3 regions of the Rhizobacter fulvus genome follow, and region 3 is predicted to be linked to each of the others. Evidence: predicted binding sites of a transcription regulator. Region 3 holds the regulator's gene; each other region holds the start of a gene.
What was found. Region 3 encodes HrcA, which represses chaperone genes, less so after heat shock. Its sites were predicted from a motif close to TTAGCACTCNNNNNNNNNGAGTGCTAA; they were not measured.

Region 1 (5,018 bases), 1.7 Mb from region 3:
CCGAGTCGCCGGCCAGGAACAGCGTGCCGAAACGCATCGGCTCCGCAACGAAGCTGCGCAGCGGTGCGATGCTCTTCTCGATCGACGGGCCGGTGACCAGCGCCTCGGCCGCGGCCGGGTCGAGCCGGCGGCGCAGTTCGTCCCAGAACGCGGCGTCGCTCCACTGCTCGACCTTGTCGTGCAGCGGGCACTGCACGTAGTAGCGTGTGCGCGTGGCCGAGCGCATCGAGCACAGCGCGAAACCGCGTTCGTGGTTCGAGTAGATCAGTTCGTGCGCGACCGGCGGCGTGTCCGCCAGCACGCCGAGCCAGCCGAACTGGTAGACCTTTTCGTAGATCGACAGCGCCTTCGGCGGCACGCTGGCCCGGCTCACGCCGTGGTAGCCGTCGCAGCCGGCGATGAAGTCGCAGGCGACTGTGTGGACGACGCCGTCGAGCGTGTAGCTGACGGTCGGGTGGTCGGTGTCGAAGCCGTGCGGTGCCACGTCCTTCGCGCCGTAGATCGTCGGCAGGCTGGCAGCGGCGCGCGCCGCCATCAGGTCGCGCGTCACTTCGGTCTGGCCATAGACGGTCACGTGCTTGCCGCCGGTCAGCCCGTGCATGTCGATGCGGTGGCGCGCGCCGCCGAAGCACAGCTCGAAGCCGTCGTGCACCATCCCCTCGGCATGCATCCGCTCGCCGACGCCGGCCTCGTCGAGCAGGTCGCAAGTCGTCTGCTCCAGCACGCCGGCGCGAATGCGGCCGAGCACGTAGTCGCCAGTCTGGCGCTCGAGGATCACGTTGTCGATGCCGGCCCGGTGAAGCAACTGACCGAGCAACAGCCCGGCCGGGCCGGCGCCGATGATCGCGACTTGGGTGCGCTGGGTGCTCATGCGGAAATCCTCATCGGCCACGACGCGGGCCGGCGCCGTAGTCTAGGGCGCGACGGGGTACGGGCCGTCACCCAGGAACGGCCCCGGGTGGTAGCCCTTCTTGCCGATCTCGAGCGCGAGCGCACTGCGGTGGTCGCCGCCCGAACGCAGCCGCTCGAGCACCGAAGCGAAGTCGTGGCGGGGCTGCCAGTGCAGATCGGTGCGGGCCTTGGCGTTGACGTAGACGCGATCGATGCCGTCGAACATCTTCCAGCCGCGGCGCTGATACTCGGCCTCGAAATCAGGCACGCGGCGTGCCACGACGCCGGCCGCGCCGCGACGCAGCGCCGCGAGATCCACCGCCTCGAAGGGCGTCGTCGCGCTGACGATGTAGCGGCCGAAACCGAGCACCGGCGCACGCTCGAGGGCGCACAGGTGCGCATCGACCGCGTCCTCGATGTCGACACGGCGGTTCAACAACTCGTTCACCTTGGCGTTCGCGTCGAAGTAGTCGTCGCGCGTGCGCTTGCAGTCGTCGTCCTCCGGAAAGAAGCGCGAGGTGCGCAGCACCAGGCACGGCAACCCGTGCAGCGCATGCATCAATTCGCACAGGTTCTCCGCGGCCAGCTTGGTCACGCCATAGATGTTCTTCGGGCGCGGCACGACCTCCTCGGTGATCCAGGCGGCCGGCGCGCCCGGCGCCGGGATCAGCACGTGTCCGTAGGCGCTGGTCGTGCTGGTGAAGATGAAGGCGCCGACACCCCCGGCGAGCGCTTCCTCCAGCAGGTTCAGCGTCCCGGTGATGTTCGTGTCGACGAAATGCTGGCGCGTGTGGGTCGCGATGTGCGGCTTATGCAGTGTGGCGGTGTGCAGCACCGCGTCGATGCCGTCCATGCAGCGCGCGACGAACGCCCGATCGGCGACCGAGCCGACATGCCGCGTGTACGGCGACGCCCGCACGTCGCAACCGACCGCGTCGTGCACGCTTTCCGCCAGCGTGCGCATCAGCGCTTCGCCGAGGTGGCCGGCGCTTCCGGTGACGAGGATCTTCATGGCGGGCAGTCTGGGGCTCGCGGTCCGCAGGTGCCATGGCGCCCAGTCACGTCAGGAAGCCCCCGGTGGACAGCGAATTCCCGAGCATCCGGCGCTGGCTCCGCAAGGTCGAGATCTCGGCGGCGCACTTCCTCAGCGCCGTCACCTCGGCGGATCGCCATGTCCGTGCGACATTGTTCGTGCAGGTGATGATGCCCCACACCTCGCCGTGGCCGCCATACGAGGCGGCCAGCAACGCGCGGATCCCGAACGGCACGAGCATGGCGTCCTTCACCGACTGGAGCGCCGGATCCGCGAAGGTGTCGCCGCAGACATAGCACCCCTCGCGCACCAATGCGCCGAAGAAGCCGCCGCCCGACTCGGGGAACACCGCGGCGCCCGCGATGGCCATTCCCCTGACACCGTCATAGGCCGCGACGCTGCGCATCACGCGCCGGCCGATGGGCCCGGAGACGCTCCAGAACGTGACGTGGATGCATCCCAGCGCCTTCTGGATGTGCTCGGCCACTTGGCCGGCAGCGTCGATGTCGGTCACGCGCCCGGCGTCCACTTCGTGCGCCAGGTCTCTCATGAGGAAATGGAAATTCGGCACACCGGTCACGCGGGGATCTCCGTCCTTGATTCAGCGCGGCATTTTCTCGCAACCGGCGGCACGTGGAGTCAGCGGCGTCGGAGCCATCGTGCCCGCTCGCGCTGAACGGGCGGCGATGTCACTTGAAAGATCGGGTCGTCGCCCTATAATCCGCCCTGCTAGCACTCGCTTCCAGTGAGTGCTAACGGCGGATCGGCGTGCCCCAGGTCGCGATCCGCCGTGGAAAGCTGAGTGCCCACTTCGCTTCCAAGCCACGATTTATATCGTTCTTAAGTCCATCAAGGAGATGCTATGAAACTTCGTCCGTTGCACGATCGCGTGATCGTCAAGCGCCTGGAACAGGAAACCAAGACCGCCTCGGGCATCGTCATCCCCGACAACGCCGCCGAAAAGCCCGATCAGGGCGAAGTGCTGGCCGTCGGTCCGGGCAAGCGCAATGACAAGGGCGACTTCGTCGTCCTGAACATCAAGGTCGGCGACCGGGTGTTGTTCGGCAAGTACAGCGGCCAGACCGTCAAGGTCGATGGCGAAGAACTGCTGGTGATGAAGGAAGACGACCTGTTCGCGGTCGTCGAGAAGTAATCCCACGGTACACAGGAGAACATTCAAATGGCAGCAAAAGACGTAATTTTCGGCGGCGAAGCCCGCGCACGCATGGTCGAGGGTGTGAACATCCTGGCCAACGCGGTCAAGGTCACGCTCGGCCCCAAGGGTCGCAACGTGGTGCTGGAGCGTTCGTTCGGCGGCCCGACGGTCACCAAGGACGGTGTCTCGGTCGCCAAGGAAATCGAGCTGAAGGACAAGCTTCAGAACATGGGCGCGCAGATGGTCAAGGAAGTCGCTTCCAAGACCTCCGACATCGCCGGTGACGGCACCACCACCGCCACCGTGCTCGCGCAAGCCATCGTTCGCGAAGGCATGAAGTACGTGGCCGCGGGCATGAACCCGATGGACCTGAAGCGCGGCATCGACAAGGCCGTCACGGCGCTGGTCGAGCAGCTGAAGAAGCAGTCGAAGGCCACCACGACCTCGAAGGAAATCGCGCAAGTCGGCACGATCTCGGCCAACAGCGACGAGGAAGTCGGCAAGATCATCGCCGACGCGATGGACAAGGTCGGCAAGGAAGGCGTCATCACCGTCGAAGACGGCAAGAGCCTGAACAGCGAACTCGAAGTCGTCGAAGGCATGCAGTTCGACCGCGGCTACCTGTCGCCGTACTTCATCAACAACCCGGAAAAGCAGACCGCGACGCTGGACAACCCGTTCGTGCTGCTGTTCGACAAGAAGATCAGCAACATCCGTGACCTGCTGCCGACGCTGGAGCAAGTCGCCAAGTCGGGCCGTCCGCTGCTGATCATCGCGGAAGAAGTCGAAGGCGAAGCGCTCGCCACGCTGGTCGTCAACACGATCCGCGGCATCCTGAAGGTCGTCGCCGTCAAGGCGCCGGGCTTCGGTGACCGCCGCAAGGCGATGCTCGAGGACATCGCGATCCTGACCGGCGGCAAGGTCATCGCCGAAGAAGTCGGCCTGACGCTCGAGAAGGTCACGCTGGCCGACCTGGGCCAGGCCAAGCGCGTCGAAGTGGGCAAGGAAAACACCACGATCATCGACGGCTCGGGCGCCGCGGGCGACATCGAGGCGCGCGTCAAGCAAGTGCGCATCCAGATCGAGGAAGCCACCAGCGACTACGACCGTGAAAAGCTGCAAGAGCGCGTGGCCAAGCTGGCCGGCGGTGTGGCGGTGATCAAGGTCGGCGCCGCCACCGAAGTCGAGATGAAGGAAAAGAAGGCCCGCGTCGAAGATGCGCTGCACGCGACCCGTGCCGCCGTCGAGGAAGGCATCGTGGCCGGTGGTGGCGTCGCGCTGCTGCGCGCCAAGCAATCCGCGGGCGTCATCAAGGGCGACAACCCCGACCAGGAAGCCGGCATCAAGCTGGTGTTGAAGGCCATCGAAGCGCCGCTGCGCGAGATCGTCTACAACGCCGGCGGCGAAGCCAGCGTGGTCGTGAATGCGGTGTTGGCCGGCAAGGGCAACTACGGCTTCAATGCGGCCAATGACACGTATGGCGACATGATCGAGATGGGCATCCTGGACCCGACGAAGGTCACGCGCACGGCCCTGCAGAACGCAGCCTCGGTCGCGTCGCTGATGCTGACGACGGAAGCCATGATCTCCGAGGCGCCGAAGGACGAAGCCGCCGGCGGCGGCGGCATGCCGGGTGGCATGGGCGGCATGGGTGGCATGGGCGGCATGGACATGTAAGACGACCCGGGCGGTCAAAGCCGCCCGATTCGCACCCGCAAAGAGGGCACTTCGGTGCCCTCTTTCTTTTGACGCGTCCGATTTCAGCGGCGCAGGTGCTTGTCGATCTCCGCGGCGATGGACGCCGGCCGCTCGTGGATGATCCAGTGGCTCGCGCCCGGCACGCGCACGAGGTTCATGTCGGGCACGAACTCGTCCAGGCCGTCGATCAGCGCGACCGGCAACGCCATGTCGTCCTCGCCCCAGATCACCAGCGTGGGA
Region 2 (5,018 bases), 240 kb from region 3:
TGGGTCGCGCCACATTCGACGAAGACCATCTTCTCCAGCCCGGCTTCGAGCTCGGCGCTGTTGGCGGCCCAGCCCGGGCCGATGCGGTACACGATCAGATTCTTGAACAAACGGACCTCTCGTTGAAAGGGGAGGCGCGGCGGACGCCGGCGCGGGAGGCGCGATTGTCCTCGCAATCAATCCCGGTTCGTGGCGGCCGCGTTGCGGGTCGGGCAGACCGCTTCCGGAAGGTCCAGCTCGAACCAGAACAGGCTGCCGACATTGGGTTCGCTGCGGGCGCCGATCCGCCCCTGCATCAGCTCGACAAGGTGCTTGCTGAGCGCCAGGCCCAGGCCGGTTCCGCCGTAGTCCTGCGCGATGGTCTCGTTGGCCTGCTCGAACTCCTGGAAAAGGCGCCCCAGGGCCTCGGCCGAAATGCCCATGCCGGTGTCCTGCACTTCGAATCGCAGCCGGACCACGCCGGGTGCCGAGCCCCCGCCGTTGCGGATGCGCACGTCGATCCAGCCGGCCCGCGTGAACTTGAGCGCGTTCGACATCAGGTTGACCAGCACCTGGCCAATGCGCAACACGTCCCCGAGCAGCTCGCGGGGCAGATCGGGGGCCGGGTCGACGTTCACGGCCACGCCCTTGGCCAGTCCCATCGAGACATAGGGGCCGGTGACCTGTGCCAGCCAGGGCTCGAGAGCGAAGGGCTGCGGGTTCAGTTGAAAGCGCCCGCTCTCGAGCTTCGACAGGTCCAGCACGTCGTTGATCAGCCGTTCGAGCGTCGCGGCGGAGGAATTGATCGCCGTCGTGAACCGCCGCTGCTTCTCGTCGAGCGCCGACATCAGCAGCAGCGAGCTCATGCCCATGACACCGCCGACCGGGCTGCGCAGCTCATGCACCACGTGGGCCAGGAAGCGGGGCAGCCGGGGCGACGGCGCCGAACTGGCCTGTGCCTTCACCTCCCGCTCGATGGCGTCCAGGCGACGCAGGTCGAGCGCCGACAGCCGGGGCGCGTTCGCCGGATCGCGTTCGATCTGGCTCGCCAGGTAGCGAGCGCGCGCCGAGACGTTCACCAGCGGCAGGCAGGCATCCCGGGCTGCGGTGGCGGCCTCGGCCGCCGCCTGGGTGTCGCCGAGCGCTTCGCAGGCTTCCCGCAGGTGATCCAGCAGCTGAACCCGGTCGTAGGCCGCGAGCTTGTGGATGACGATGCGATCGCGTTCCGCCTCGGCCAAGGCTCGCGCTTCCTGGAAGCGCTTTTGCGCGCACAGCAGGCGGACCGGCACGGTCGGCCCGAACGGGTATTCGTTCCTGCGGATGTGCGTGTACTCGGGACGCACCTGATCCAGCCAGGCCTGGGCTTCGTCGAGCCGACCCACGCCGATCAAGGCGATCGCCATGCGCGTGCGGCTCGCTTCGAGCATCGGCAGGGCGCCCTCTGCGTTGGTGTCCTCGACGAAGACGGCATGGGCCTCCTCGGGTCGGCCCAGCAGGTCGAGCGCCTCGATCGTGTGCGCCGTGGCGATGAACGCGGTCGGTGCTGGCGGGTAGTCGCGCCAGATCGCGCGCGCCCGTTGCAGGTGCGGCAGCGCCTGCTCCGGATTCAAGGTGTCCTCCAGCAGGAAGCCGCCCAACTCGAGGCATGCCGCGGCCAGCCACCTGCGGTGGCCGGCGTCCTCGGCGAGCTGAAGGAATCGATAGAACCACCGCAAGCCGTCGTCGTGGTTGCCGGTGTACTGGTTGGCGACGGCCAGGTGGTGGGCGGTGATGCTGCGCTCGAAAGCGGGACGCGTGTCGGTCGGGATCCGGGCGAGCCGCTCGCACATGGCGATGGCCTCCATGTGATGCCCATGCGTCAAGCGTGTCCAGGCGGCGAGATCGTCCATCATCCACACGCCCCGCTGGACGCCGAGCGCCACGCACTCCGCGCGCGCCGCGCCCACCCGGGCGAGCATCTCGCTCTCCGACAGCAGGCGAACCTGACCGATCAGACGAAAGTAGAGGACCAGCGCTTGTGTTTCGGCGTCCCCGGTGTCGCGTGCTCGCTCGAGCGCCTTGTCGGCCAGCCGCGCCATCGGGGTGTCGCCGCGGCCGCCACTGCCGAAAAGCTCGTGCACCCGGGCCAGCAACTCCGAGGCTGTCATCGCGTCGAAGGAGTCGAAATCAGCCACGCCGTCATTCTGGAGGCCGGGTCGCCCGGGGATGGACCGGTCCTGAACCGATGCGGCAAGACTTCTCATCGGTGTCGCCAGACGACCAACCGCCCTTCGTAGCCGCAGATGTCAGTGACCACACACTTGGAGACCCTCCTCGCACTGCGGTGTGACATCATGACCAGACGATCGTCGCGATAGTTGAAGCCGATCAGCACTCCCACCCCACGAGTGCTAATATTTGCGGAACTTGAAAGGGGTTCGGCGTGTCTGATCTCTCCATGAACACTTCCACTGCCACTGCTGCTCTGACCGTCCGCGACCCGTGGGCCCTGGTGCCGTCGCTGGGCAACCTCGACGCCTACATCACGGCGGCGAACCGCGTTCCGTTGCTGACGCACGAGGAGGAAATCGCTTACGCGACCCGCCTGCGCGCCAGCGGCGACCTCGAGGCCGCCGGAAAGCTGGTGCTCTCGCACCTCCGCTTGGTCGTCTCGATCTCGCGCAAGTACCTGGGCTACGGCCTGCCGCACGGCGACCTGATCCAGGAAGGCAACGTCGGCCTGATGAAGGCCGTCAAGCGTTTCGACCCGGACCAGGGCGTTCGCCTGGTCAGCTACGCGATGCACTGGATCAAGGCCGAGATCCACGAGTACATCCTGAAGAACTGGCGGATGGTCAAGGTTGCGACGACCAAGGCCCAGCGCAAGCTGTTCTTCAACCTGCGCTCGATGAAGCAGAGCCTGAAGGACGACGCGCTCGATGTCGACACGCACCGCAACACGCTGACCCAGGGCGAGGTCGACACGCTCGCCCGCACGCTGAACGTCAAGCGCGAGGAGGTGCTGGAGATGGAAACGCGCCTGTCCGGCGGTGACGTGGCGCTGGAGCCGCAGACCGACGACAGCGAGGACGCCAGCTTCGCGCCGATCGCCTATCTGGCCGACGAGGCCAGCGAGCCGACGCGCGTGCTCGAGGCGCGCAACCGCGACTGGCTGGCCGGCGACGGCATCGCGCTCGCGCTCGACGCACTCGACGCCCGCAGCCGCCGCATCGTCGAGGAGCGCTGGCTGAAGGTCAACGACGACAGCTCGGGCGGCATGACGCTGCACGACCTGGCGGCGGAATACGGCGTGAGCGCCGAGCGGATCCGCCAGATCGAGGTCGCGGCGATGAAGAAGATGCGCAAGGCCCTGGCGGAAAGCGTCTGACGCTGGAACGCCCCATGAAGAACGGCCCCGCGGGGCCGTTCTTTCTTGCCCGGGCGGATCGAACTTCAGCCCTGCGCGATCAGCGCCTTGACGTCGGCGGTCAATCCTTCCGCGCCGGCACCGTAGCGCTCGAACAGGCGCACGTTGCCCTTGGCGTCGAGCACGAACGCACCGGCCGAGTGGTCCATCGTGTAGCTGCCCTCGGTCTTGCCGGGCACCTTCTCGAAATAGATCTTGAACTCCTTGGCCGCCGCCTTGGTCTGCTCCAGCGTGCCGCGCAGCGCGACGAAGCTCGGGTCGAAGCTGGCCATGTACGACTTCAAGATCTCCGGTGTGTCGCGCTCGGGGTCGATCGTGACGAACACCGCCTGCAGCTTGTCGCCGTCCGGGCCGAGCGCCTTCTTGACCTGCGCGAGCTCCGCCATCGTCGTGGGGCAGACGTCCGGGCACTGGGTGTAGCCGAAGAAGATCACCGTGACCTTTCCCTTGAAGTCGCCGAGCGTGCGCGGCTGGCCGTTGGCATCGGGCAGCGCCAGCGTCTTCGCGTAGTCGACGCCGGTGATGTCGGCGCCCTTGAACTGCGGCGCCGGCGGCTTGCCGAGCCCGAGCTTGTCGCAGCCGGTGAGAGCGGCCACGCCGAGGGCGGCGGCGAGCAGGACGGATCGACGCAGGTGATTCACAGCAGCGGCCTCAGATAGTGATCGACGAGCAGGGCTGCGAACAGCAGCGACAGGTAGACGATTGAAAAGCGGAAGGTCTTGCGCGCGAGCGCGTCGGAATAGTCGCGCCACAGCTTGAATGCGTAGCCGACGAAGCCGGCATTCAGCAGCAGCGCGGCCACGAGGTAGATCACGCCGCTCATGCCCTGGATGAACGGCAGCAGCGTGCCGGCGAACAGCACCAGCGTGTACAGGAACACCTGCAACCGCGTGAACTCGGCGCCGTGCGTGACCGGCAACATCGGCAGGCCGCTCTTGCGGTAGTCCTCGACGCGGTAGAGCGCCAGCGCCCAGAAGTGCGGCGGCGTCCACAGGAAGATGATCAGGCACATGATCAGCGCCTCGGGCCCCACGTCGCCGCGGATCGCGGCCCAGCCGAGCACCGGCGGCATCGCGCCCGAGGCGCCGCCGATCACGATGTTCTGCGGCGTCATCGGCTTGAGCAGCACGGTATAGACGACCGCGTAGCCGACGAAGGTGGCGAAGGTCAGCCACATCGTCAGCGGGTTGACCCAGAAGTACAGCAGCGCGCTGCCGGCCGCGCACAACAGCGCCGAGAACGTGAGCGTCTGCGTGTTGGTGAGCTGGCCCCGCGCGGTCGGCCGCCACGCGGTGCGTGCCATGCGTGAGTCGATGCGCTGCTCGACCAGGCAGTTGAACGCGGCAGCCGCGGCGGCAACGAGCCAGATGCCGGCGGTGGCAGCGAGCGCCAGCGTCAGGTCCGGCAGGCCCGGCACGGCCATCAGCATGCCGATGACGGCGCAGAACACGATCAGCTGCACCACGCGCGGCTTGGTCAGCGCATAGAACTGGCGCGCGCGGGACGGCAGCGAGGTGGCGCCGACGGGAGCGGCGGGAGAAGGGGCGACGGTATCGGTCATGGGCGGTGCGAGGGGCGCATTTTACGGAGCCGGCCGCAGCGGGCGATGGCGCAGACCCTGCGACGCGCGTGC
Region 3 (5,018 bases):
ACCATTGGTGGAGTCGCTCAGCGCACCCAGCGTGAGCCAGCTCAGCAGCGTGGCGTTGGCCGGCAGGCCCGAGGTGGTGCCCGCCGCTGTGACGCCCGTCACCATTACGGTGTGGGTGTCGCTCAGGTCGGCGTCGGTGAAGGTCACTGCACCGCTGACGGTGTCGCTGCTCATTGAGCCGGTGAGGCCCGCCTGCTCCGTGATCGCACCGGTCTGCGTGCCGCTCGTGATCACAGGCGCGTCGTTGGTGCCGGTGATCGTGAAAGTCAAGTACTGGACAGCCGAATCCGCTGTCCCGTCGCTGACCTTGACCCCATAGGTCACCGTCAGTGTCTGCCCTTGCGCCAGAAAGTCCAGGTTGGCGGCCGCCGGGTCCCAGGTATACGCGAGGCTCTTCGTTCCGCCGTTGGAATTGGCGTCAGCGAAAGTCAGCTTGCCGCTTCCCAGCGCCGTGGTGAGGGCAGCGACCTGAGCCGCAGTCAACGTGCCGCCGCTCAACGCAAGAGACGGAGCTCCAGACACCGATGCGTGCAAGGTGTCCCCGATGTCCGCATCGTTCACCGACAGCGTGCCGATGATTGGTGAAATGTCCTGAGCCGACGCATTGCCGAGTTCGGCCACCGGCACGGTCGAGACGAAGCTGCTGAGCACCGGCGCGTCGTTCGTGCCGGCAATGGTGATGACCAAGTTCTGCGCGACCGAGTCGCCAACTTTCACGGCGTACGTTACGGTGATCGACTGCCCTGCCCGCAGGAAGTCCAGGTTTACCGCGAGCGGGTCGTAGATGTACCCGATTGTCTGCACACCGCCGGTCCAGGTGGCTGGCCCTGAAAAGCTCAACACGGGCGCCAGCGCCACTGCCAGATTGCTGGGAAGCACCACGCCGGCACTTGCCACGACCGACGAAGAGCCGACGGTGGCGATGAGCGACTGGCCCGCATCGAGATCGAGGAAACTCAATGTACCAACGAGTTTCAAGTCCTGAGCCGAGGCGTCGCCGAGCTCGCTCACAAACTGCTGCGTCACCCCGGTCAAGACGGTCTGGTGAAAGTCAATCGCCAGGTATGAGCCGTCCGCCTGCTGCACCGATACCGCCAGCTTCTCCATCATCTGGACGGTCAGCGCGGTGTCGTTGGCGAATTTGAAGGTGAAATCGCTGGCGCTCCCGTTCGATACTTCACCTTGCGGATTGGTCTTGACCGTCTGCAGGAACGTCACGTAACGCTGCAACTCGGCGCGAACCCCAAGGTCCACCCACTGCGCCGCACTCAGTTGCATCAGGACGGTGTCGATGCCGGAGCCGCCCGTATAGACGTCCTTCGCACCGTTGAGGTTTTCGGTGAGGTTGTAGACCAGCGTGTCGTTACCGGAATCGCCGTTGACGATGTCGCTTCCGCTGCCGCCGTTCAGCGTGTCATTGCCGGACCCACCCGAAATCTTGTCGTTGCCAGCGCCGCCGTTGATCGTGTCGGCACCAGAACCGCCATTCAGGTTGTCGTTGCTCTCGGTGCCTGTGATGATTGGGTCGCTCATTGGTGCTCCTGCGCCGAACTATCGGCATCGTGTGGACGGCGGGAGCGCAGACACGAAAGTGTCAAGACGCAGCCCTGAATCTGTTCAGTGATATGTGAAACATTGTTAATGCGCCTACGCAATTCACACCCCCCCTGGTTGGGTGCAAACAGGCTGACCGAGGGGTATTCCCACGCGGAAACCGACAACTAAGTCACGAATGACACTCGCACGTCAGCGCAAATGTTTCATTTCGCCGACTGGCCTAACGTCTCCGCTCTGTCAGGAAACGCAGGTTTCGCTGACCGTTGAGTGGTGCACGGAGCCCACCGCAAGAAGTCGACGTCACCCTCGCGATCTCGCATCTCGCGCACACGAGTCCACCGCGAAGTCCGATGGCTGCATGGCCGTCCCCGGCTGGCCATCGATCGCCATGCTCCGCGATCCAATCAGAGAATTGCTCTCTGACACACACTAATTGGTAGGCCGCCCGTGAGTCGAACACGGCACCAACAGATTATGAGTCTGCTGCTCTAACCATCATGAGCTAGCGGCCCGGCGTGCGGGGATTGTAGGCAGCGCGCGGCGCGCCGCTACTTCGTGCTCAACGCGTTGGTCACCAGCCGCGACGTGATGTCGACGATCTGGATCATCCGGTCGTACGCCATCCGCGTCGGCCCGATCACGCCGAGCGTGCCGACGATCTGGCCGTTGACCTCGTACGGCGCCGAGACCACCGACAGCTCCTCGAACGGCACCACCATGCTCTCGCCGCCGATGTAGATGCGCACGCCCTCGGCGCGGCTGCTGACCTCGAGCAGGCGCATCAGCTGCGTCTTCTGCTCGAAGACGTCGAACAGCTTGCGCAGGCTGCCCATGTCGCTGGAGAAGTCCTGCACTGTCAGCAGGTTGCGCTCGCCGCTGATCACGACCTGCTCCTGGCTGTCGGCGTGGGCCTCGCTGCCGGCCTGGACCGCGGCCTGCATCAGCGTGGCGATCTCGCCGCGCAGCGCGTCGACCTCGGTCTTCAGACGCTCGCGCACCTCCTCGATCGTGCGGCCGCGGTAGTTCGCGGTCAGGTAGTTGCTGGCCTCGATCAGCTGCGACTGGGTGTAGTCCTGGGCGGTGAAGATCACGCGGTTCTGCACGTCCCCGTCAGGCGCGACCAGGATCACCAGCACACGCCGCTCGCTCAGGCGCATGAACTCGATGTGATGGAACACGCTCGCCTTGCGCGGCGCGGTGATCACGCCGACGAAGCTCGACAGGTTGGACAGCAGCTGCGCCGCGTTCGCGATCACGCGTTGCGGCTGGTCGGGCGGCAACTGCGGCGTCGGCGGGGCGTTGGCCAGCGGCTGCGCGGTCAGCATCGTGTCGACGAACAGGCGGTAGCCCTTGGGCGTCGGGATGCGGCCGGCGCTGGTGTGCGGGCTGACGATCAGGCCGAGGTCTTCCAGGTCGGCCATCACGTTGCGGATCGTCGCCGGCGACAGCTCCAGGCCACTGGCCCGCGACAGCGTGCGCGAACCCACCGGCTGGCCATCGGCGATGTACTTCTCGACCAGGGCCTTCAGCAGTGTTTTAGCGCGCTCGTCCAGCATGTCGTCATTGTAGGCGGCGGGCCCTTTCAAGGCCGGTTTGCAGGGGGTGCTGTGGTGTAATCCCGCGCATGTCCAGCCCCTTCCGTCACGCCGCGCTCGTGGGCAAATACCAGGCCCAGGGCATCCGCGGCGTGCTGGAGGACATCGCGCAGTTCCTGGTGCGGCAGGGGCTCGAGGTCTCGCTCGAACGCCAGACCGCGCTGAACACCGGCATCGATGGCTACGGCGCCCTGACCGCCGACGAACTCGGCCGCGACTGCGACCTCGCGGTCGTCGTCGGCGGCGACGGCACGATGCTGGGCATCGCGCGCCAGCTCGCCCGCTACGGCACCCCGCTGGTCGGCATCAACCAGGGGCGGCTGGGCTTCATCACCGATGTGAACATCGGCCAGTTCGCCGAGGCCCTCGCGCCGATGGTCGCCGGCGACTACATCGAGGAACGCCGCACGATGCTCGAAGGTGGCGTGTGGCGTGACGACGCGCAGATATTCGAGGGCTACGCGATGAACGACGTGGTCGTGAGCCGCGGCGCGGCGGCGAGCATGGTCGAGCTGAAGGTCGACATCGGCGACGAGTTCGTCGCGAACTTCCGCTCCGACGGCCTGATCATCGGCTCGCCGACCGGATCGACCGCCTACGCGCTGTCGGCCGGCGGCCCGATCCTGCATCCTGGCATCAAGGGCTGGGTGCTGGTGCCGATCGCGCCGCACGACCTCTCGAACCGGCCGATCGTGCTGCCCGACACCGGCGACATCCACATCGAGATCGTCGCCGGGCGCGACGCGAGCGTCAGCTTCGACATGCAGTCGCTCGCCAGCCTGCTGCACGGCGACCGCGTGCGGGTGCGGCGTTCGGCGAACCAGGTGCGGTTCCTGCATCCGCAAGGCTGGAGCTACTACGCGACGCTGCGCCGCAAGCTGCACTGGAACTCCGGGGTGAACTGAGGTGTTGAGGCGCTTGTCCCTCCGCGATTTCGTGATCGTCGCTGCGCTCGAAGTGGAACTCGACGCCGGCTTCTCGGTGCTGACCGGCGAGACCGGCGCGGGCAAGTCGATCCTGGTCGACGCGCTGCAGCTCGCGCTCGGCAGCCGCGGCGATGCGGGCGTGGTCCGCGAAGGCGCGGCGCGGGCCGAGATCGGCGCCGAGTTCGACACGCCGGCGAGCTTGTCCGGCTGGCTCGACGAAGGCGGGTTCGAGAGCGCCGAGACGCTGCTGCTGCGCCGCACGATCGATGCGCAGGGCAAGAGCCGCGCGTGGATCAACGGCAGCCCGGCGACGATTGCGCAGCTGCGCGAGGCCGCCGATCACCTCGTCGACATCCACGGCCAACATGCTTGGCAGAGTCTGACGCGCGGGCCGTCGATACGCGGCCTGCTCGACGCGTTCGCGGGCATCGACAGCACCCCGCTGGGCGCACTGTTCTCGCAATGGAAGCGCGCCACCGAGGCACTGGCCGCCGCCGGCACACAGCAGGCAGGGCTGGAACGGGAACGCGAGCGCCTGGCGTGGCAGATCGGCGAGGTCGCCAAGCTCGCACCGGGCGACGACGAGTGGGCCGAACTCGAGGCCGAGCACAAGAAGCTCGCGAACGGACAGGCGCTGATGGATGCGGCGCGCAGCGCGCTCGATGCCCTCTCCGACGCCGACGACAACGCCGACGCCCTCACCGGCCGCGCGCTGCACGCGCTCGAAGGCGTGGCCGCGTACGACGCGCAGCTGGCGTCGCTGATCGAGGTGCTGCAAAGCGCGCAGGCCCAGTTGCAGGACGCGGCCCACACGCTCAGCGGCTACCTGAACCACACCGACCTCGAGCCGCAGCGGCTGCAGGCGCTGGACGAGCGGCTGTCGGCCTGGATGAGCCTGGCACGGCGCTATCGGCGCCCGCCGCAGGAGTTGCCCGCCGTG

Region 1: the regulator HrcA is predicted to act here: its motif matches at 2,654-2,680, upstream of groES (co-chaperone GroES).
Region 2: the regulator HrcA is predicted to act here: its motif matches at 2,347-2,373, upstream of rpoH (RNA polymerase sigma factor RpoH).

The regions. Positions count from the first base shown of each region.
Region 1 covers NZ_OZ224516.1:3,114,368-3,119,385, reverse strand. Annotated here, with positions in the region: gene pobA (4-hydroxybenzoate 3-monooxygenase) at 1-871, opposite strand, end outside; gene ACWH49_RS14890 (NAD-dependent epimerase/dehydratase family protein) at 914-1,903, opposite strand; gene ACWH49_RS14885 (GAF domain-containing protein) at 1,950-2,504, opposite strand; gene groES (co-chaperone GroES) at 2,787-3,077, shown strand; gene groL (chaperonin GroEL) at 3,105-4,757, shown strand; gene ACWH49_RS14870 (alpha/beta fold hydrolase) at 4,841-5,018, opposite strand, start outside.
Region 2 covers NZ_OZ224516.1:1,183,060-1,188,077, forward strand. Annotated here, with positions in the region: gene ACWH49_RS05690 (recombination-associated protein RdgC) at 1-110, opposite strand, end outside; gene ACWH49_RS05695 (ATP-binding protein) at 177-2,222, opposite strand; gene rpoH (RNA polymerase sigma factor RpoH) at 2,417-3,346, shown strand; gene ACWH49_RS05705 (SCO family protein) at 3,412-4,026, opposite strand; gene cyoE (heme o synthase) at 4,023-4,946, opposite strand; gene ACWH49_RS05715 (COX15/CtaA family protein) at 4,968-5,018, opposite strand, start outside.
Region 3 covers NZ_OZ224516.1:1,420,796-1,425,813, forward strand. Annotated here, with positions in the region: gene ACWH49_RS06750 (VCBS domain-containing protein) at 1-1,533, opposite strand, end outside; tRNA gene ACWH49_RS06755 (tRNA-Ile) at 1,992-2,069, opposite strand; gene hrcA (heat-inducible transcriptional repressor HrcA) at 2,106-3,113, opposite strand; gene ACWH49_RS06765 (NAD kinase) at 3,182-4,057, shown strand; gene recN (DNA repair protein RecN) at 4,059-5,018, shown strand, end outside.